3 regions of the Devosia sp. CAU 1758 genome follow, and region 2 is predicted to be linked to each of the others. Evidence: predicted binding sites of a transcription regulator. Region 2 holds the regulator's gene; each other region holds the start of a gene.
What was found. Region 2 encodes LexA, which represses DNA repair genes until DNA is damaged. Its sites were predicted from a motif close to TGTTCNNNNTGTGTTCNG; they were not measured.

Region 1 (7,161 bases), on a different contig from region 2:
GTTTACGCTGGTCATGCAGAGGCTTTCATGGCGAGCGGACGCGGACGCGCCCAAAGGAAATTTTGAGGCTTTCTATCCCGCAGGCCTTGGGCCTGTCCAGCATTGCGAGGCCGCTCCACGCCGCCAAGGGACAACAAAAAAGGCACCGGATGACCGGTGCCTCAATTAGGGAGCATGGGATCGGGGAGGTTACTCGTCGCTATCGCTGTTATCGTCCCCGCCGGCCACCAGCAAAACTTCACCAAGAAGGCCAGAACTCTCGCGCACGCCGTGCTCGATGGTCGCCGCAATTTCGGGATTGTCCTTGAGGAACTGGCGTGAATTCTCACGGCCCTGGCCCAACCGCTGGCTGTCCCAGGAGAACCAGGCCCCCGATTTCTCGACAATGCCGGCCTTGACGCCCAGATCGAGCAATTCGCCTGTCTTGGAAATGCCTTCGCCATACATGATGTCGAACTCGACCTGGCGGAACGGCGGCGCCAGCTTGTTCTTCACCACTTTTACGCGGGTCTGGTTGCCCACGATCTCCTCGCGGTCCTTGAGCGCGCCGATGCGGCGGATATCGAGACGCACCGAGGCGTAGAATTTGAGCGCATTGCCACCCGTTGTCGTCTCGGGCGAGCCATACATGACGCCGATCTTCATACGGATCTGGTTGATGAAGATGACGAGGCATTTCGACTTGGAAATGGATGAGGTCAGCTTGCGCATGGCCTGGCTCATCAACCTGGCCTGGAGGCCCGGCAGGCTGTCGCCCATTTCGCCTTCAAGCTCGGCACGCGGGGTGAGCGCCGCCACCGAATCGACCACCAGTACGTCGATGGCGCCGCTTCGGACCAGCGTATCGGTGATTTCAAGCGCCTGCTCGCCGGCATCGGGCTGCGAAATCAGCAGGTCATCGACATTGACGCCCAGCTTGCGGGCATAGATCGGATCGAGCGCATGCTCGGCATCGACAAAGGCACAGATGCCGCCCTTGCGCTGCGCCTCGGCAATTACATGCAGCGCCAGCGTCGTCTTGCCCGAGCTTTCCGGCCCGAAAATCTCGACGATACGACCCTTTGGCAGGCCGCCAATGCCCAGCGCAATGTCGAGACCGAGCGAGCCGGTAGAGATAGATTCGACCTCGATGGACGAAGCCTCGCCCAGGCGCATGATCGAGCCCTTGCCGAAATTCCGCTCGATCTGGCTCAGCGCGGCCGCGAGAGCCTTGTCCTTATCCATCGATCCACCCTCAACAACGCGAAGCGGCGAAGCTGCCATAATGCTGTCTCCTTATTTCACGCTCTCGAAACCCGTGCAACGAGAGGCGGCTGATGCCTGATGTGTCCAATTCGTGCTTTATTTGTTCTCATTTTGTTTCGGTCACGTCAAGAGACAAAATGAGAACATCGCCCGCTGGAGCCGAAGACGGCGCTCGCCTGCTGGTAGGGCGATTCTGGCCTCTGCGTCTTCACTTCATTAAAAGTATGATTTTTGACTGGACAGTTCGGTTGCGGACACGTTTTATGCCGCCAAATTTCTCCAAAGGACCGCTCCATGCACCTCATCCAGTATTTCGACGACAAGGGAAACCGCGCCGTCGGCGTGACGCGCAATGGCCAGACACACCGCGTCAATGGCGTGACCAGTGTCTATGACCTGGTGCAGAGCGCGTTTGCGGACGATATTGGCCTGTCTGCCGCTGTTGATTCCAGCGGCCTCGGCGAGGCCGTGGACAAGCAGGCGCTGGCCAGTGAAGGCCGCCTCCTCGCGCCCATCGACCATCCCGATGCCGCCCATCTGCACGTCACCGGCACCGGTCTTACTCATCTCGGCTCGGCCGCGACGCGCGACGCCATGCACAAGGCCAATGGCGACAAGCCGGCAGGCGAGTTGACCGACAGCATGAAAATGTTCCGCATGGGTCTGGAAAACGGCAAGCCGAAAGCCGGCGAGAAGGGCGTGCAGCCCGAATGGTTCTACAAGGGCAATGGTCACATTGTTGCCAATCCGGGCAGTGCCATTCCCTCCCCCGCCTTCGCGCTCGACGCTGGCGAGGAGCCCGAAATCGCCGGCATCTATGTGATCGACCCCAATGGCCAGCCGCGCCGCCTCGGCTTTGCCCTGGGCAATGAGTTCTCCGATCACGTCACCGAGCGGATCAACTATCTCTACCTCGCCCATTCCAAGCTGCGCGCCTGTTCCTTCGGCCCGGAGCTGCGCGTCGGCGACCTGCCGCGGCATATCGAGGGCATGTCGCGCATTCTCCGCGACGGCAAGGTGCTGTGGGAAAAGCCCTTCCTCTCGGGCGAGGACAATATGAGCCACACTATCGCCAATCTCGAATATCATCACTTCAAGTATGACCTGTTCTGCCAGCCCGGCGACGTGCATGTGCACATGTTCGGCACGGCGACGCTGAGCTTTGCCGATGGCATTTCCACCCAACCCGACGATGTGTTCGAGATCGAGGAAAGCCAGTTCGGCCTGCCGCTGCGCAATCCGGTGCGCGTCGAAGCGGAAAAGCCGGTGATGATTGACGGGGTTTACTAGGCCGCCCCCACACACTCGGCGCCGCCCTCGGGCTCGACCCGAGGGCCGCTATCCAGTGGCAGGACCCATAAATTGGAGCTCCCGATCTGGCCCTCGGGTCAAGCCGAGGGCGGAACCGTGTGGGATAGGGCGCCACGCTCCGGCTTTACTCCCACCAACTAACATGTCAGTTATCCGGCGCCTGCACGGAGGACCGCCATGACCGCCCGCACATTGGAAAAACGCCGCATCGCCCAGACCGATCTGGCGGTGACGACATTGGGGCTGGGCGGCGCCAGCCTTGCCGGCATTTTCTCGGCCGTGCCGGCCGAACAGGCCCGCGCTACCGTGGCCCACGCGCTCGACATGGGCATCACCTATGTCGATACGGCCCCGCAATATGGTCTTGGCCGCTCCGAGCATCTGATGGGCGATGTCGTCCGCTCGGCCACGCCCCGCCCGATCATTTCCACCAAGGTCGGACGCCTGTTACGGCCCGTCTCCCCTGCTGCGCAGGACAAGGGCAATTGGATCGATCCCCTGCCCTTCGACCAGCACTATGACTATTCCTATGACGGGGTGATGCGCTCCTACGAGGACAGCCTGCAGCGCCTGGGCCTCGAGCGCGTCGACCTTCTCTATGTCCACGATATCGGCGTGGCCACCCATGGCGTCGAAGCTAACAAGCCCCTGTGGCAGCAGCTCGCCTCGGGCGGCTACAGGGCGCTGCGCGAACTGCGCGAAAGCGGCGCGGTCAAGGCCATCGGGCTCGGCGTCAATGAGTGGGAAGTGCTCATGGACGCCTTTGCACTGGGCGACTGGGACGTGTTCCTGCTGGCCGGCCGCTACACCCTGCTCGAGCAGACAGCGCTTGCGCCGTTCATGACCACCTGCCTCAAGCGCAAGGCTTCGGTGGTGGTCGGCGGCCCGTTCAATTCCGGCATCCTGGTGGGCGGCGACAAATTCAACTACGCCAAGGCTCCCGATGACATCGTGACCAAAGTCCGCGCCATCGAGGCGGTGTGCAAATCCTTCAACGTGCCCCTGCCCGCCGCCGCCCTGCAATTCCCGCTGACCCATCCGGCCGTTTGCAATGTCCTGCCCGGCCCGCGCTCGCCCCAGGAGCTGGATGGTATTCTCGACTGGTGGGACATTCGCATCCCGGCCGCGCTCTGGAGCACCCTGGCCGACGAAGGCCTCCTGGCTCAAGGAACGCCCATTCGCGGCGGCTCCGCTTGACCCAACATCCGGGCAGACCTTATAGATAACTATATGGTTTTGTAACGGGATCGTTTTGAATGGCCGACACCGCGCGTCTCGACGCCACCTTTCACGCCCTGTCCGACCCGACGCGGCGGGCCATTCTGGCGCGGCTGGCGCGCGATGGCGACGTGACCGTCATGGATCTCGCCGAACCCTTCGCCATGAGCCAGCCGGCCATCTCCAAGCATCTCAAGGTGCTGGAAAAGGCCGGGCTAGTGTCGCGCGGCCGCGACGCGCAGAGGCGTCCGGTGCACCTTGAGGCCCAGCCGTTGGCCGAGGCCACGCGTTGGATGATCGACTACCGCAAATACTGGTCGGCGCAGTTCGGTCGGCTCGATGGGCTCCTCGACGAATTGCAGGCGCTCGAAGCCATGGCCGGCAGGACTTGAGGAGGCAGGCATGATGTTTGGCGACCCGCTCTCGGTAAGCGCCCCCAACCGACACCCAGATCGTCATTGAGCGCGGTTTCGCGGCGCCGCCGCATCTGGTCTATGCCCGCTACACCCAGCCCAGCCTGATCCGCCGCTGGCTGACCGGCCCCGATGGCTGGACCATGCCGGTCTGCACCTATGACGCCCGCACCGGCGGCGCCTACCGCTTCGATTGGCACGGCCCCGGCGGTGAAGGCTTCCTCGCCGTCTCGGGCGGCATCAGCCAGATCGACGCCATCCGCTATGTCGACAGCCAGGAAGTGTTCGACACCGGCGTCATGGGCCCCGCCTATCGCGCCGAACTCCTGTTCGAACTGGATGAGCGCGGCACCAAACTGGTGAACACCCTGACCTATACCTCGCTCGCCCACCGCGACATGGTCGCGGCCACCGGCATGGCCGATGGCATGGAGATGAGTTTCCAGAGCCTTGATCGGCTGTTGGCGTCGGAGCAGGACTGAACTGCTAGTTCAAATCCATCGCATAAGCCTTGAGAAACTCGAGCGGAACCAGATCTAGCACGCGCTGATTGGTCGCCCGCAGATAGACGCGTGGCGCCTTGCCGGCATTGTGCGCCTGGGCCCAGCGCGCGGCGACGAGGCACCAGCGATTGCCGGCGACGAGGCCGGGAAAATTGTAGTCCGGCATGGGCGTCGAGAGGTCGTTTCCGACACTGGCCGAGTAGGCGAGAAAATCGTCCGTCACCGCTATGCAGACCAGATGCACCGCCATGCCCTCGGGCCCCGCCGCGCAATAGCCCGATCGGAAATAGCCGGTCAGCGGATCGTGTGAACAGGGCTGCAAGGGTTCGCCCAGGACATTGAGCTCGGACTGGCCTTCGATCCGGGGGACGACGTTCATGATTTTGTCCAATCCCAAAGTTCGCGTTCTTTGCCCGCCCCGCCCTTGATCCCTTCCCATCGAGGGGAGGATCAAGGCTCCGTGTGACTGCAGTCAACCATCCGTCTTGTCGATCCGCCGCAGCACTTCCTTGACCTTGGAATTGATCTGGTCGAGCGAATAGGGTTTGGGCAGGAAGTCGACGCTCTGGTCGTCCTCTATATCGCGGCGCACGCTTTCCTCGGCATAGCCGGAGACGAAGATGATCTTGAGCCTGGGCATCTTTTCGCGGATGACCTTGAGCATGGTGGGGCCGTCCATTTCCGGCATCACCACGTCGGAAATGATCAAGTCGACCTGGTAGTCGAGATCGGCCAGTACCTCCAGCGCTTCCTCGCCCCCATCTGCCTCGAACACTTCATAGCCGGTCGCCTTGAGGGCGCGGGCCGAGAAGGCGCGCACGCTTTCCTCGTCCTCGACCAGCAGGATGCGCTCGTGACCGGTCAGGTCCTTGACGGGTGCGGCGGCAATGGCGGCCTTGGCGGCGGTTTCTTCGGCGCTGGGAACATAGCGGGGCAGGAAAATCTTGAACGTGGTGCCTTCGCCAAGCGTCGACACCGGATAGATATAGCCCTCGGTCTGCTTGACGATGCCATAGACCGTCGAGAGGCCCAGGCCTGTGCCCTTGCCCAGTTCCTTTGTAGTGAAGAAGGGCTCGAAAATCTTGCTGATCACCTCCGGGCTCATGCCGGTGCCGGTGTCCTCGACATCGATGAGAACGTAGTCGGCCGGAACCATGCCCTCGAACCTCATCCCCGTCGTCTCTGCCTCGGTGACATTGGCGGTGCGAATGGTGATCGCGCCGCCATTGGGCATGGCATCGCGCGCATTGACCACCAGGTTGATGATCACCTGTTCGAGTTGCACCACGTCGGCACGCACCGGCCAGATATTGCGGCCATGCTCGACCGTCAGATTGTTCTTCTCCCCAATCATGCGCTTCAAAAGTACGGTCAGGTCGTCGACGATCAGCGGCAGTTCCAGCACCTGGGGCCGCAGCGTCTGGCGGCGCGAAAAGGCCAGCAATTGCCTTGTGAGGCCGGCAGCGCGATTGGCATTCTGCTTGATCTGCATCAGTTCGTTGAACGAGGGGTCACCCGGCTTGTGCTTGAGCAGCAAGAGGTCGGAAAAGCCGATAATGGCCGTCAGCAGATTGTTGAAATCATGCGCCACCCCGCCGGCAAGCTGGCCAACGGCCTGCATCTTCTGGCTCTGGGCGAACTGGGCTTCGAGCTTGCGCTGGTCGGTCATGTCGAGCGCATAGACATTGATCTGCTCGGGCGACCCGGCGCTGACTTCGGAGGCCGAGATATAGAGACGCACGGCGTGGTCGCCCTCGGCGCTGAGGACGGCATCGACCGGCTCGATCTCGGAGCGCTGCGCCGTGGCGTCGGCCAGCGCGCGGATCAACTTGTCGCGGCTGGCCTCGCCGATCAGGTCGTGCAGCGGCTGCAATTCGAGGCTCTTGTCCTCGCCCGACCAGCGGAAAATACGCCCGAACGGCGCATTGGTGCGCACGATGCGCCCCTCGCCATCGAGCGTGGCAATGGCAAAGGGCGTGTCGTTGAAAAAGCGCGAGAACCGCACCTCGGCGGCGCGCAACTCTTCCTCGACATCCGGCGCGCTCGACTGATCGAGGACGAGTGTCCGCGTCTCGCCCAGTTCGCCATCGGCCAGCCTTGCCGCGCGATGCAAGAGGCGCACCGGCAGCGTCGTGCCATTGCGGCGCACCAGGTCAATATCGATGATTTCGGTGCGGATTTCCCCATCACCCCTGCCCCGCATCAGCAGCGAAGCCCCATCGCCCCGCACGATATCGGTCAGCGCCAGCTGCCCGGCATTGAACTCGGCCAGGTCATAGCCGAGCCAGTCGGCCAGGGTCGAATTGAGATATTGAATGCGGCCATGCGCATCCGCCGAGAAGAAGCCCGAGGGCGAATGATCGAGATAGTCGATGGCGCGCTGCAGGTCGCGGAAGGCGGTCTCGTTGTTCTCGCGGTCGCGGGTGATGTCCTCGACCGACCAGGCCACCAGCGGCTTGCGGCTGTCCTCG
Region 2 (7,161 bases):
TCGCCACATTCGCGATGATCCGGCTCAGGACGCCTGCGCGATAATGGTAGACCGCGCCCTCCTTGGGCCCCTCATCCTTGACCATTGTCCCGATCCAGAAGGCCCCCGAGGGGTGTACCCGGCTGTCATTAGTGCGGTTGGTGACAACGTCGCGCTCAATGTCGATGATTTTGGTGATTGCGCCAGACCCCAGATCCAGGCGCTTCAGGCCAGTTTCGGTGGCAATCGCCAGGGTGTCGTCATCAATGATGGCGGCTGCAGCGACGGATTCGTCGAAGTGCCACTGCTCCTGCATATCGCCTTCGGCGCTAGCGGCGAATAGCGTCTGGTTGTTGATGTCGAACCAGAACAATTGCACACGGCCATCATGCCAGAACGGACCTTCACCCAGGGCGCACTTGCTGTCGATGAGAAGCTTGGCGGTTTCCGTCATTTCGATACACCCCGTTCATAAGCGGCCACGGCCAGTTCGGCCCGTGCGGAGACTTCAGCGACACTCATGCCGGGTTTGAAAAGATAGGTGCCTAGCCCGAACCCCGTGCACCCGATTGTGAAGAATTCGTGGAAATTATCGGGGTTGGCCCCGCCCACGGCATAGACGGGCAGGGCAGGCGGGAGCACCGCTTTCATCGCCATGATGCCCTTGGCGCCTAGAACTTCTGCGGGGAAGAACTTGAGACCCGTCGCTCCTGCCCGAATCGCAGCAAAAGCATCGGTAGGAGAAAATACGCCGGGGTAGGACTTGAGACCCAGCCGGACCGTCTCGGATATGACCTCGGGATTGGTGTCGGGGGACACGATGAAAGTGCCGCCGGCGGCGGCCACCGCCCGCACATTCTCCTCGGTCAGTACCGTGCCCGCGCCGATTTCCGCCCGGCCAGACAGGGCGGCAGCAGCGCGCCCGATGCTGTCAATCGCATTCGGCGAGTTGAGCGGCACCTCGATCAACGTGACGCCCGCTTCCACCAGAGCAGTGCATACCGGCACGGCTTCGTCCGGAGTGATGCCACGCAGGATGGCGATGATATGACGATGGGACACTTCTGAAAATCCTCAGGCAATGGATGCACGTGCGGCCTTGAGGCCTGCCAGCACCACTTCGGTGGAATCAACGATGCGGCCGGTCGCTCCGGTCATGGCCAGCACCTGGGCATAGAGCGCACAGAGGGCAGCGGAGCCGATCAGCGGCACGGGATCGGTAGCGATCTGGCTACTGTTGGCGGCAATCTCCGTGCCAATGAGAAGGCCCGACAGGTAACCGGCGCACCAGTCCGGCGTGCGACCCGAGAGCAAGGCGCTAGCCCGAACCCGGAACAACTGGCCCAGCAAGTCCGCCGGATTGTCAAGGCCATCGCGCGCACCGGTCTGGAACCCATTGTCGCGTTCGGGTCCGTCGAGGTCACCCGAAAGAGAATGGCGCAGCACGGAATGGGTCTTGAGCAGTTCGAACATCTCCCCGGTCATAGCGGTGGAGAAACCTGTGATCCGTGTGCCGTCGAGCCGCGCCCACTTCGAGTGCGTTCCGGGCATGCAGACCAGGCCCGAATAGCCCGGCATGATGGATGCGAGGCCCAGAAGCTGGGTCTCCTCGCCGCGCATGACATTTTCGCCACCGTCTCGCTGGCAGACGCCGGGCAGGATGGACACTGCCAGGTGCGTCTCCGGTACCGACGGATGCACGGCGCCACGTCCCAACTGGCCGAGGTCTGTCGGCGCGTCAAGATAGGGCGCTTCCATCCAGCCCTGTCGGGCGCCAGCCATACCGCAGACAACTACATCCAACATGCCCGCCGGCAAGGGCATCTGAGCTGCTACCGCACTCAACGCCGCCGGAAATTGATCAGGCGAGAGCTTGCCCATGCCCTTGTCGGACCCGGCCGTCGCGACGACGGAGCCATCGGTGCTGATGCCCCAGGCGCGCAGGTTGGATGTTCCCCAGTCCACGGCGATCCATGCAATCGACTCAGTCAAGTTGTCCTCGCTCCCGGCTCTGGCGCGGCGTGACCCTAATGCCCCGCTGTGCAACTGGCCAGACCGATTCCCCGCCAGCATTTCAATAGCGCAGCGTCCGACCAAACGCCCGTCCGCCGGTAAGCTGAATTGCGTCGGTAGGCAGATTTCCACTAAAGGATGCAGGAACCGGCGCTATTTGTATGATTTTTTCCTCCAACCCATTCACACAACGGTTCGGCGTGATAGAACAACGTCCACCAAGGCCCTCACATCCGCGCCCTGCGGACGAGCAAGGAACAGGCAAGATGACTGCAGACAATGGCGGCACCGGCGGCCGCAAACTACGCTCGCGCGCGTGGTTCGATAACCCCGACAATCCCGATATGACGGCGCTCTACCTGGAGCGCTACATGAACTTCGGAGTGTCGCGCGAGGAACTGCAGTCCGGCAAGCCGATCATCGGCATCGCCCAGACCGGGTCCGATCTTAGTCCCTGCAATCGACACCATATCGTGCTCGCCGAACGCGTCCGCGAGGGTATTCGCGAGGCAGGCGGCATCGCCATCGAATTCCCTGTCCACCCCATCCAGGAAACCGGCAAGCGCCCGACGGCCGGCCTCGACCGCAACCTGGCCTACCTAGGCCTCGTGGAGGTGCTCTACGGTTACCCCCTCGACGGCGTCGTACTGACCATCGGCTGCGACAAGACAACACCGGCCATGCTGATGGGCGCCGCGACCGTTAACATCCCCGCTATCGCCCTTTCCGTCGGCCCTATGCTCAATGGCTGGCACAAGGGAGAGCGCACTGGCTCGGGTACCATTGTCTGGAAGGCGCGCCAGATGATGGCGGCCGGCGAGATCGACTATCCCAAGTTTATCGAACTGGTGGCCTCGTCAGCGCCCTCGACTGGCTATTGCAATACCATGGGCACCGCCTCGACCATGAACTCGCTGGCCGAGGCCCTGGGCATGCAGTTGCCAGGATCGGCCGCCATTCCCGCGCCCTATCGCGATCGCCAGGAAATGGCCTACCGCACCGGCAAGCGCGCCGTGGAACTGGTACATGAGGATCTCAAGCCCTCGGACATTCTGACCAAGGAAAACTTCCTCAACGCCATCGTGGTCAATTCAGCCATTGGCGGCTCGACAAATGCACCGATCCACATCAACGCCATTGCCCGCCATATCGGCGTCGATCTCAATATCGACGAATGGCAGCAGCATGGACTGAAGGTGCCGCTGCTGGTGAACCTGCAGCCGGCAGGCGAATATCTGGGCGAGGACTATTACCACGCCGGTGGTGTCCCGGCGGTCGTCAACGAGTTGATGGCCCAGGGACTCATCCACGAGAATGCCCCGACCGTGAATGGCAAGACCATTGGCGAGAATTGCCGCGCGACACCCATCCAGGATGACAAGGTCATTCGGCCGTTCGGCAATCCGCTCAAGGCGGAATCGGGTTTCCTGGTACTGCGCGGCAATCTGTTCGACAACGCCATCATGAAGACCAGCGTGATCTCGCCCGAGTTCCGCGAGCGCTACCTGTCCGATCCGCAACATCCGGGCATGTTTGAGGGCAAGGCCGTGGTGTTCGATGGCCCGGAGGACTACCATCACCGGATCGACGATCCCTCGCTCGACATCGACGAGCACACCCTGCTCTTCATGCGCGGCGCCGGCCCCATTGGCTATCCGGGCGCTGCCGAAGTGGTCAACATGCGTCCGCCCGACTACCTGATCAAGAAGGGCATCCACTCGCTGGCCTGTATCGGCGACGGCCGCCAGTCCGGCACTTCGGGTTCACCCTCCATTCTCAATGCTTCTCCGGAAGCCGCGGCCGGGGGCAATCTTGCCATTCTCAAGACTGGTGATCGCGTTCGCATCGACCTCAACAAGGGCGAGGCCGATATCCTTATTTCCGACGAGGAAATCGCCACGCGCCGCGCAGCGCTGGAAGCGTCAGGGGGCTATAAGTTTCCCAAGCACCAGACTCCATGGCAGGAAATCCAGCGCGGCCTGGTCGACCAGCTCGGCAGCGGCGCTGTCCTGCGCCCAGCAGTCAAGTATCAGCGCATCGCCCAGACCGAAGGCGTGCCGCGCGACAACCACTAGCTCCGCGCACTCTCGCCAATAACAAAGGCCCGCCAGATAGGCGGGCCTTTTCTCATCGCGGATGTGGCTCAGTATTTGCGCAGCAGGCCCACTAGCCGGCCCTGCACCTTGACCCGGTCGGGCGGAAAGATGCGGGTTTCATAGGCCGGATTGGCCGCTTCAAGCGCCACCGTGTCGCCCTTGCGGCGCAGGCGCTTGAGCGTGGCTTCCTCGTCATCGACCAGGGCAACGATGATCTCGCCAGTCGAGGCATGCTCCTGCTTCTTGATAAGCACCGTGTCGCCGTCGAAAATGCCGGCCTCGATCATGGAATCACCACGCACTTCAAGGGCATAGTGCTCGCCGGCACCCAGCATTTCAGGCGGCACGGCAATGGTATGGGAGTGGGTCTGGATGGCTTCGATCGGCGTACCGGCGGCGATGCGGCCCATGACCGGGATCGACACCGGCCTGGCGTAATCATCTGATCCCATTGCGCTATTTCGAACTGGCGGATTGGCGACCTTGCCCAGATTGCCTTCGATGACGGAAGGCTCGAACCGCGACTTGCGGCCACCCAGCGAGGGGTTCATGGAATCGGGGAGCTTGACCACTTCCAGCGCGCGCGCCCGATTGGGCAGGCGACGGATAAAGCCACGCTCTTCAAGCGCCGTGATCAGCCGATGGATGCCGGATTTTGACGCAAGATCAAGGGCATCCTTCATCTCGTCAAAGCTCGGGGGAATGCCGCTTTCCTTCATCCGCTCGTGGATGAACATCAGCAATTCGTGTTGTTTGCGCGTCAGCATTGGCCCCACCATCCAGAATCGGAACATAGACGGAACGACCATACATGTTCCACTAATGTTCTGCAATGCCTCGATCCAGGAGTCCCGTCATGAACGAAAAGCAACAAGATGAACGCCTCAGAAGGCATTCAGGGGCACAGCCTCAACGATGGTCCCGACCGGCTGACCCGGATCATGCTCAGGCTGCACGATGAGGAAGTCGGAGCCGGCCAGAGACGAGGTATGACCACTGTCCGTCTGCGAGACGGGCTGTAGCATGGGGCCGGCGTCTGTTTGCACGAGGCGAGCCCGCATGAAGTGGCGGCGGGCACTGTTGGGCGATGTCGGCGCGGCCAGGGGCAGCCGCCAGGCCGGAGGTTCGGCGAGGCCAAGCCAGGCCCGCAGGGCCGGCTTGAGGAAAACCATGGCCGTAACCATGGCCGACACGGGATTGCCCGGCAGGCCAAAGACAAGGGTCCGGCCGCACGTGCCAAACATCAGTGGCTTTCCCGGCCGCATGTTGATGCGCCAGAAATCGAGGGTAACGCCGAGTTCCCTCAGTACGTCCTGGACCAGATCATGCTCTCCCACCGAGGCGCCGCCCGTGGTGATGAGGAAGTCGGGCTCGGCGGCAAGACTGGCGGCAACCTTGGCGCGGAGCGTCGCTGCGTCGTCGCGGACAATGCCATGGTCGGTGATGGTCTGGGCATATGGGGCGAGCATGGCGCCCAGCCCGAAACTGTTGGAGGCCACGATCTGGTCCGGGCCAAGCGGCGTGCCGGGCAAGACCAGTTCGTCGCCGGTGGCCATCAGGTGCAGATGCGGGCGGCACGCGACAGACAGGCTCGCCGCATTGGCCGCCGCCGCCACCGCAATCTGCATCGGCGTCAGCCGCGTTCCGGCCGCCACCAGCACCTGGCCAGTTGAAAAGTCGTTGCCTTTGGAGCGGATGCTGTGGCCTGGCCGGGCAGGGGCGGTGAACCGCACCCGGTCGCCCTCGCGCACGGCCTCTTCCTGCATGATGACCGTGTCTGCCCCAGCCGGGACCGGCGCCCCGGTAAAGATGCGGACGGCCTGGCCCGGACCAACCGACCCGCCAAAGCCGGCGCCAGCCTGTGAGGTGCCGACAAGGTCGAGGAACGCGCCCTCGGCGGCATCGGCAGCGCGCATCGCATAGCCATCCATGGCGCTGGCATCAAAGGGCGGCTGATCATGGCGGGCCTTCAGCGGTTCAGCCAGCACACGGCCAGATGCTTCTGCCAGCGGCACATTTTCGCGCACAACCGGCGGCACATGCGCGAGAATTGCCTTCAGCGCGTCGTCGACCGGAAGCAGGCTCATGGCGTCCGAACGAAATCGCCCGACTTGCCGCCGGATTTTTCAATGAGGCAGATGTCGGAAATGACCATGGCGCGGTCGATGGCCTTGGCCATGTCATAGAGCGTCAGTGCCGCGGTGGAGGCAGCGACCAGGGCTTCCATTTCCACCCCGGTCTGGCCGGTGGTCTCGGCGGTCGCCAAAATGATAATGGCATGCTTGCCATCGGCATTGATCTCGACGCTGACCTTGGACAGCGGGATCGGGTGACAAAGCGGAATGAGCTCCGACGTCTTCTTGGCCGCCATGATGCCGGCAATGCGCGCCACGGCAAGGGCGTCGCCCTTCTTGAGACCGCCGCCCAGGATCGTTGCCATGGTGGCAGCCTCGCCACTCAGTCGCGCCCGCGCCACGGCACGCCGTCGCGTAACCGGTTTGTCACCGATATCAACGATATGGGCCTCGCCCCGCTCGTTGAGATGGGTGAGGCCCCCGGCCATCAGCGCACCGTTTCCGCATGACCCACCAACAGGGTGCGGGTGGCAGCAACCACATCGTCCTGCCGCATCAGGCTTTCCCCGACAAGGAAAGTGCCGACATTGCACCGCTCGTCGAGCATGCGGACATGCTCATGGGTGACGATGCCGCTTTCGCTGACCAGCAGCACATCGTCCGGCACGCCAGCGGCCAGGTTCACCGTGGTTTCGAGCGTCGTTTCGAAGGTGCGCAGGTTGCGGTTGTTGACGCCGATGAACTTGGCGTCGAGCGCCAGGGCGCGGTCCAGTTCGAGCTGGTCATGCACTTCCACCAGCGCATCCATGTGCCATTCCTCGGCGGCATCGAGCAGATAGCGCGCCACATCGTCCCCGACCGCGGCCAGGATGATGAGAATGCAGTCCGCGCCCCAGGATCGGGCCTCGGCCACCTGATAGGTTTCGAACAGGAAATCCTTGCGCAGGGCCGGCAGTCGCGTCGCGGCGCGGGCCTCGATCAGATAGCTGGGCGAGCCC
Region 3 (7,161 bases), on a different contig from region 2:
CTCCAGATCGAGGCACGCAGTCAGGGCGCGCAAGCCCGCCTTGCTGGCACAGTAGTGGCTCCAACCCTCCAGCGGGGCAATGGCTGCGCCGGAGCTGACATTGATGATGGTGCCGCCGCCTGCCTTCAGCATCGCAGGCAGAACCGCATGCGTAACGGCAAATGCGCCCACCAGATTGGTTTGCACAACGCCTGCCCAGGCAGCAGGATCACTGTCTTCGACCCTTGCTATGGGCTCGATAGTCCCCGCATTGTTGATGAGGATGTCTATCCCACCCAATTCGGCGATAACCGCACCAATGGCAGCCGGAACGGCCGACAAGTCAGCGAGATCGCAGAGCGCCTCGATCACCTCGGCATGGCCTGACATTGCGGCAGGCCGCCTGTTCACCATGGCAAGTCGCGCGCCGTTCCGAGCGAACAGATCTACGATTGCCGCCCCAATGCCACGAGTGGCACCGGTGATCACAACACGTTTTCCTGACAGCACTGAGCGCATATCGAAGCTCATCGTGCGCCACCCCGGGGATGGATGGCATTGTCCCGGTCGTAGGTAAGGCCAGCCAACAAGGCTTCAAGATCGGGCCGGGCGTAGGGTGCATTGCTGATCTGGACCAGGTGCAGGCGACCTTGTGCATCCACGGCAAAGGCCGCCGGTTCGGCAAAGGGGCCGGCAGCACCTGTGTCGCCAGCCGGGCTCATGCGGACCCCAAGCCCCCGCATCTGGTCAACGGACAGGCCCACGGCGACCGGTCCATTATAGCCCGTTTCGGTCAGCAGCGGCTGTGTCCGCTCCGCGCTGTCTGCTGATGTCAGCACTAGGTTAAAACCGGCCTCGGCAAAGCGCGGGCGAAGGGCTTCAGCCGCGGTGAGGTATGCTCTGCACATGGGGCAATGGGCGCCGCGATAGATGACGAGAAGGTGCCAGTGACCAGCGCCGAAGGTGACGTCCTCCCCGGTCAGCAGGCTCAGGGACATCGGCGGAAAGGCAGCGCCAGGCTCGATAGAAGGCATCATCTTGTGTGCTCCAGGTGTTTACAAGCGCTCTGGTATCGCATGCAAAAATATGGAAAAATGGACGCAATGCCCCCTCACTCATTCCAAAATTGCATCAATGAAGCTCAGTCTGCTCGAATTGCTTGTGAGTGCTGCAGATGCGGGGAGCTTTGCCGCTGCCGCCGACAGGCATCAAACTGACCCCTCGACCGTCTCGCGCCAGATTGCCGCGCTCGAAAGGCAGCTGGGCGGACGGTTGTTCGAGCGCAACACGCGGCATCTGTCGCTGACTGAAACCGGTGCCAATGTGCTGGTGCATGCGCGTCATATCCTGACCGAAATGGAGGCGCTTCGGGACTGCGTTGGTGAAGCGGCTAACAAGGTGCGGGGTAAAGTTCGGCTCTCGGCGTCGGTGGCCTATGGCGAAAGGCGGGTTGTGCCCCTATTGGGGCGACTGCAGGAAAGGCATCCCGAGCTCAAGCTTGAGCTGGTTCTCACCGAGACCCAGCAGGACCTGGTATCGGAAGGGATCGACCTAGCCCTCAGGCATGCTTCGCATGTGTCGGGTGATGTTGTGGCGGCCCGCTTGCATGGCACGGGCTATATCCTCTGTTGCTCGCCCGCATTCGCCGCGCGACACGGCACGCCGGAGACCCTTGGTGACCTCGGGCGGTTCGCTTGCCTTGCCTATGCCCTTCCGGGCATGGGCGAGCGGTGGTTCCGGCTTGGCGAGGCGAGGCCGGCCAACCCGGTCATTGTCGACCCCGCAATGTCGATAAGCTCACCCCTGGCGCTGCGGCGCGCCTGCCTCGACGGGGCCGGCATTGCCCTATTGGCCGACTGGCTGGTGGAAGACGATATCCGGATGAACCAGCTCGTTGCGCTGCTTCCCAACGAGAGGCTTTCGCCTTCGGTTGGGGAAAACGCCGCGTGGCTGGTCTATCCATCGCGGCCTTATCAGCCCCGGCGTGTCCGCGTGGTCATAGACTTTCTGAAGCAGGTGCTGGGTGCGGGCTCATAAGGAAAAGGCGCCGGATTGCTCCGGCGCCTTATTGGTTGAATTCTGGCAGATCAGTGCCCGCCGGCGTGTCCCGGCATGCCGCCTTCGGGCTTGCGGATGAAGAATGCCGCAAGGATGGCGAAAAGCGAGATGATCGCGCCGACGAGGAAGGCGAGGCGGATACCGCCGGCCAGGGCCTCGACCGGGTCAATGCCTTCGGCGGAAAGGGCGGCCGTGCGGATGGTCATGAGCGCGATGAAGAGCGCAATGCCAGCCGCGCCGGCCAGCTGCTGCACCGAGCCGAGGACGGCGGAGGCATGGGAGTAGAGCTCCATGCGCACCGAGCCCATGGACGAGGTGAAGACCGGCGTGAAGATCAGCGCCAGACCGACGCTGAGTACCATGTGACCCGCCAGCAGCGCCCAGGGCGAGGTATCCTGACCGACCGTGGTCAGTGCCCAGAGGACGACCGAGACCAGGATCGTTCCCGGCACGGCCAAAACGGTGGGACCGACCCGGTCAAACAGCCGCCCGACGAAAGGTCCCATCAGACCCATGATCAGGCCACCCGGCAAAAGCAGAAGGCCGGTCTGCAGCGTGTCGAGGCCGACGACGTTCTGGGTATAGATGGGCAACAGGATAATCGTACCGAACAGGGCCATCATGGCGATCAACATTAGGCTGACCGACACGGTGTAATTGCGAGACTGGAAGACGCGCAGATCAAGCAAGGCGCGGTCGTCGCGCTGCAGCACCAGCTGGCGCCAGATGAAGGTGGCCATGGCCACAACGCCAACGGCGATTGGCACCCAGAGCGGGATCATCGGGGGCTCGCCGACATGAGCGAAACTCTCGCCAAGGCCGGAGAGACCATAGACAAGACCACCAAAAGCCAGCGCAGAGAGCACGACCGAAAGATAGTCAAGCGGTGCATAGCGCGGGGTAGAGACATTGCGGATGCGCAGCGCACCTAGAACCAGCGCCCCCACGGCGATGGGCAAGGTGAAGTAGAACATGAACCGCCAGTCGAAATTGGCCAGGATGAAGCCGCCAATGGTCGGGCCGATGGCCGGCGCCACCGACATGACGATGGAGATATTGCCCATGGTCTTGCCGCGCGCCTCCGGGGGCACCAGCGTCATCACCGTGGTCATCAGCAGCGGCATCATGATGGCAGTGCCCACTGCCTGCACCACACGGCCGGCAATGAGCAGTTCGATGCCGGGCGCCAGGGCGCAGATCAGGGTGCCGATGGTGAAGATCGAAATGGCCAGAAGAAAGATCGGCCGTGTGTTGAGCCGCTGCAGCAGGAAGCCGGTGATCGGGATCACCACTGCCATGGTGAGCAGGAAGGCTGTGGTCAGCCACTGCGCGAGGCTGGCGGCGACGCCCAGATCCGCCATCAGATGGGGAATGGCCACGCTCATGATGGTTTCGTTGAGAAACACCACAAAGGTGGAGACCAGGAGGATGGCTATGACCAGCCTGTTACGTGCGGCGTTGTCGGGATGGTGCGGCGCAATATCGGGCGCGGCATCCATGGTGGCTTCCATTGTCATGTTCATGTCCCTCGAGAGAATCGTGTTGCCCATGCGACGGGGAGGACCGTCAGCTTTCGACACGGTGTTCCGAAATTTCTGCGACAGGCATTGTCAGCAGCGAATGGTCTGGTGCTCCGGCGCGGATCGTAGGGTCAGACGCGTCGGACACGAAAATTTGCGCGGGGCCGAATGAGCCTTGTTGGGCGCCGTTGTCTACGCCCGTCGGGGCCGCGCGTAAAGTCTTGCAATGCATGGGCACCATGCCGATATATATTGCGGCAGCGGTCGATATCGCTGTTGTGTTCTTGTTCTGTTCTCATCTACCTGATAGCATTGTCATGCGTTGGAGGAAGCCGATTCCCTCCCCGCGCAGCCAGGAGACAGGACCATGGCCCTTTATCAGGCCCCCTCTTTTGAAGCCCTCGAACGCCTGAGCCGCAGCCGCGATGCTGATCTGGCGCGGCGCGAACTGGTACAGCCCGACCGCATTCGCGGGCGAGGCGCCCAGACCAATCGCACCGGACGATTCGAGACGCACCAGCGCGACAGCTTCGACGATGGCTGGGGCAATGTCGAACCGATGCCGGTGTTCGAGACCGTCGAACATATCGAGCGCGCTAAATCCATCATCACCACCAATGACAGCCCGGACATTGGCTTCGAGCGGTCGATCAATGCCTATCGGGGCTGCGAGCATGGCTGCTCCTATTGCTATGCGCGACCCAGCCACGCCTATCTGGGGCATTCGGCGGGGGTGGATTTCGAGCGCGACATTTATGTGAAAGCCAATGCGGTGGAGGCCCTGCGGACGGAGCTGGCCGCGAAGAATTATCGCGCCAGGCCCATCGCCATGGGAACCAATACCGACCCCTACCAGCCGTCCGAACGGACCCATAAGCTGACGCGCGGCATTCTCGAGGTTATGCAGGAGACAAGGCACCCGGTGATGATCACCACCAAGTCAGCACTGATCGTGCGCGACCTCGACATCCTCACCGAACTGGCAAAGCTGGGGCTGGTGAAGGTGGCGCTCTCGGTCACCTCGATGGACCACAAGCTGAGCCGCAAGATGGAGCCGCGCGCCTCCTCTCCGGCAAGGCGGCTGGAGGCCATCAAGCTGTTGAGTGAAGCGGGCATCCCGACGGCCATCTTTGCCTCGCCGATGATCCCGGCGATCAACGACATGGAACTCGAACGTATTCTCGATGCCGGCAAGGCACAGGGGGCGATCAGCGCCTCGATGATCCTGCTGCGCCTGCCCGGCGAGGTGCGCGACGTGTTCCGTGAGTGGCTCTTGCGGCATTTCCCCGACCGGGTGCGCCATGTGCTCTCGCTGGTGCGCGATACAAGGGGCGGGCGCGACAATGATCCGCGCTTCGGCACCCGCATGACCGGCGAAGGGCCCTACGCGACCCTGTTGCGCCAGCGTTTCGAGAAGGCGCGCGAGCGCTATGGTCTCGAGGCCAAGCTGCCGCCGTTGCGCGCCGACCTCTTCGTGCCGCCCAAGGTGGACAGCCCGCAGATGAGCCTGTTCTAGTAGTCCTTCACCTTGCGGGCATAGGTGGCCATGAAATCGAGCGAGGCCAGCACGCCACGCAATGATAGCCAGGTTTCGACAGGGTCCTCCTGCCCGATCAGCGGCACCGAGAGGGTCACTGCGTTGCGGTCTTTCATCGTGTCGATAAGAGCGGCAAGCCGCTCGGGATCGGAGATGAAGAACTGGTTGATGGTGTTGTGCCGGGTTTCAATGTCCGTGCCCAAGGCCAGCTCTATCGGGTCCTCGCCGCCGAAACGGAGGGATATGGGCCGCGAGGGATCGTACCCGCCCTCATCGGGCGACACCGTTATGGCAAGGTCGATCTCGCCGTCGAGACGGTCGCGGATGAGTGTCAGCTTGTAGGCTGGCAGGCCCGCGCCATTGAGCTCCTGGCTACCGGTGCTGGCAAAGCAGGAATAGCCGTAATAGTCGGCGGAATCCTCGACGATGGCATCGGGGCAGGCCGCGAGCCAATCGCGATTATACTCGCGCCATTCGCCGAAAGGATGGTGGAAGGGTTCGGCCACTACCGGGCCGGCCAGCACCAGAAATGCCAAAAGGCCTGCTGCTTTGCGCATAAACGTCTCTCTCGCCTTTGCCCCCCGGCCAGACTCTTGTATCAGCAAGTGGCAACCGGGAACATATCGTCATGGCCGTGGAGACCATCAACAGGATCAATGTGTTTTTCGTCGCTTCCGAGGGTGCCGCCCTCAGCAGCGAACAGGACGCGCTTGACCTTCTGGGCGAAACCTATGGCACCGAAACCGACATGATCGTGGTTCCGGCAAGCCGGTTCGCGCCGGAATTCTTCGACCTGAGCACGCGCATGGCCGGGCATTTCTTCCAGAAATTGCAGAACTACAAAATGCGCCTGGTGATCCTGGGCAATGTTTCGCAGCCATTGGCGGCGAGCAAGGCGCTGCGCGATTTCGTCGGCGAGACCAATCGCATCGGGCATCATCTGTTTGCCGCAGATCGCACGGCGCTTGACGCCGCGCTGAGCCAGAAGGGCTGACAATGGCACGCAGAACCAAGGCGGCCGAAGTGGAGAGCGCATTGTTTGCGCCGGAAGCCGGATTCCCCGATTTCAGCCATGAGGAGATGCTGCTGGCGCAGGGGGCACGCTGCGTCGTGGGAGTCGACGAGGCCGGGCGCGGTCCGCTGGCCGGACCGGTGGTGGTTGCCGCCGTGCGGCTCGATCCGGACAACATTCCCCAAGGCCTTAATGACAGCAAGAAGCTGACGGCCGAGCGGCGCGAGGCGCTGTTCGAAGAGATCATGGCCTCGGCCGAGGTTGCCGTGGTCTCGGCACCGCCCGACGCCATTGTCCTGCTCAATATTCGCGGGGCGACGCTGGCCGCCATGGCCCGGGCCGTGCGGGCCCTGCCCTGCCCGGCCGACCGGGTATTGGTGGACGGGCGCGACGTGCCGCCCGGCCTGCCCTGCCCCGGCATTGCGCTGATCGGTGGGGACGGGCGCAGCGTCTCGGTCGCTGCGGCCTCGATCGTGGCCAAGGTGGTGCGGGACCGCATGTGCGAAATCATGGATTGCGATGCGCCTCATTTCGGTTTTTCCGGGCACAAGGGCTATGGCACGGCGGCCCATCTGGCGGCGCTGAACCTGCATGGTCCCTGCCGCCATCACCGCAATGAGTTTGCCCCGGTCGCCGCGCTTCTGGTGCAGAAAACCACTATCAAAATGGTGGGTTAACCCCTCGCTAACCCCTTGCGAACGCTCCATTAACCCCTAGCCGATATAACGGGATTGTTAGTACTGCGTTAGGGTTAAGTGCATGTTGCGTACCGCGCGTACGGCCCGTATGGCCGATGCGGAAAGGGAGGGCACACGCCTTCCGATCGATACTATCCTTGTGGGCGATTGCATCGACCACATGAATAGTTTGCCGGCCGGCTCCATCGATCTCATTTTCGCAGATCCCCCTTATAATCTGCAACTTGAACAGGGTCTCACCCGTCCCGACCAGTCCAAGGTCGATGCGGTGGATGATGACTGGGACAAGTTCGACAGTTTTGCCCATTACGATGCCTTTACCCGCGGCTGGCTCAAGGCCGCACGGCGGCTGCTGAA

Region 1: the regulator LexA is predicted to act here: its motif matches at 1,347-1,364, upstream of recA (recombinase RecA).
Region 3: the regulator LexA is predicted to act here: its motif matches at 3,837-3,854, upstream of ACXYMS_RS08050 (PA0069 family radical SAM protein).

The regions. Positions count from the first base shown of each region.
Region 1 is NZ_JBTLRJ010000001.1:999,524-1,006,684, reverse strand. It holds gene alaS (alanine--tRNA ligase) at 1-15, opposite strand, end outside; gene recA (recombinase RecA) at 190-1,263, opposite strand; gene araD1 (AraD1 family protein) at 1,540-2,535, shown strand; gene ACXYMS_RS04965 (aldo/keto reductase) at 2,734-3,753, shown strand; gene ACXYMS_RS04960 (ArsR/SmtB family transcription factor) at 3,813-4,166, shown strand; gene ACXYMS_RS04955 (SRPBCC domain-containing protein) at 4,226-4,669, shown strand; gene ACXYMS_RS04950 (DUF2237 family protein) at 4,674-5,069, opposite strand; gene cckA (cell cycle histidine kinase CckA) at 5,163-7,161, opposite strand, start outside.
Region 2 is NZ_JBTLRJ010000003.1:367,893-375,053, forward strand. It holds gene ACXYMS_RS11885 (SMP-30/gluconolactonase/LRE family protein) at 1-433, opposite strand, end outside; gene ACXYMS_RS11890 (2-dehydro-3-deoxy-6-phosphogalactonate aldolase) at 430-1,041, opposite strand; gene ACXYMS_RS11895 (2-dehydro-3-deoxygalactonokinase) at 1,054-1,971, opposite strand; gene ACXYMS_RS11900 (IlvD/Edd family dehydratase) at 2,259-4,067, shown strand; gene lexA (transcriptional repressor LexA) at 4,136-4,855, opposite strand; gene ACXYMS_RS11910 (molybdopterin molybdotransferase MoeA) at 4,973-6,175, opposite strand; gene moaC (cyclic pyranopterin monophosphate synthase MoaC) at 6,172-6,651, opposite strand; gene trpC (indole-3-glycerol phosphate synthase TrpC) at 6,651-7,161, opposite strand, start outside.
Region 3 is NZ_JBTLRJ010000002.1:412,274-419,434, forward strand. It holds gene ACXYMS_RS08030 (SDR family oxidoreductase) at 1-510, opposite strand, end outside; gene ACXYMS_RS08035 (redoxin family protein) at 507-1,016, opposite strand; gene ACXYMS_RS08040 (LysR family transcriptional regulator) at 1,114-2,016, shown strand; gene ACXYMS_RS08045 (MDR family MFS transporter) at 2,067-3,554, opposite strand; gene ACXYMS_RS08050 (PA0069 family radical SAM protein) at 3,925-5,073, shown strand; gene ACXYMS_RS08055 (hypothetical protein) at 5,070-5,651, opposite strand; gene ACXYMS_RS08060 (DUF4180 domain-containing protein) at 5,723-6,088, shown strand; gene ACXYMS_RS08065 (ribonuclease HII) at 6,091-6,783, shown strand; gene ACXYMS_RS08070 (DNA methyltransferase) at 6,893-7,161, shown strand, end outside.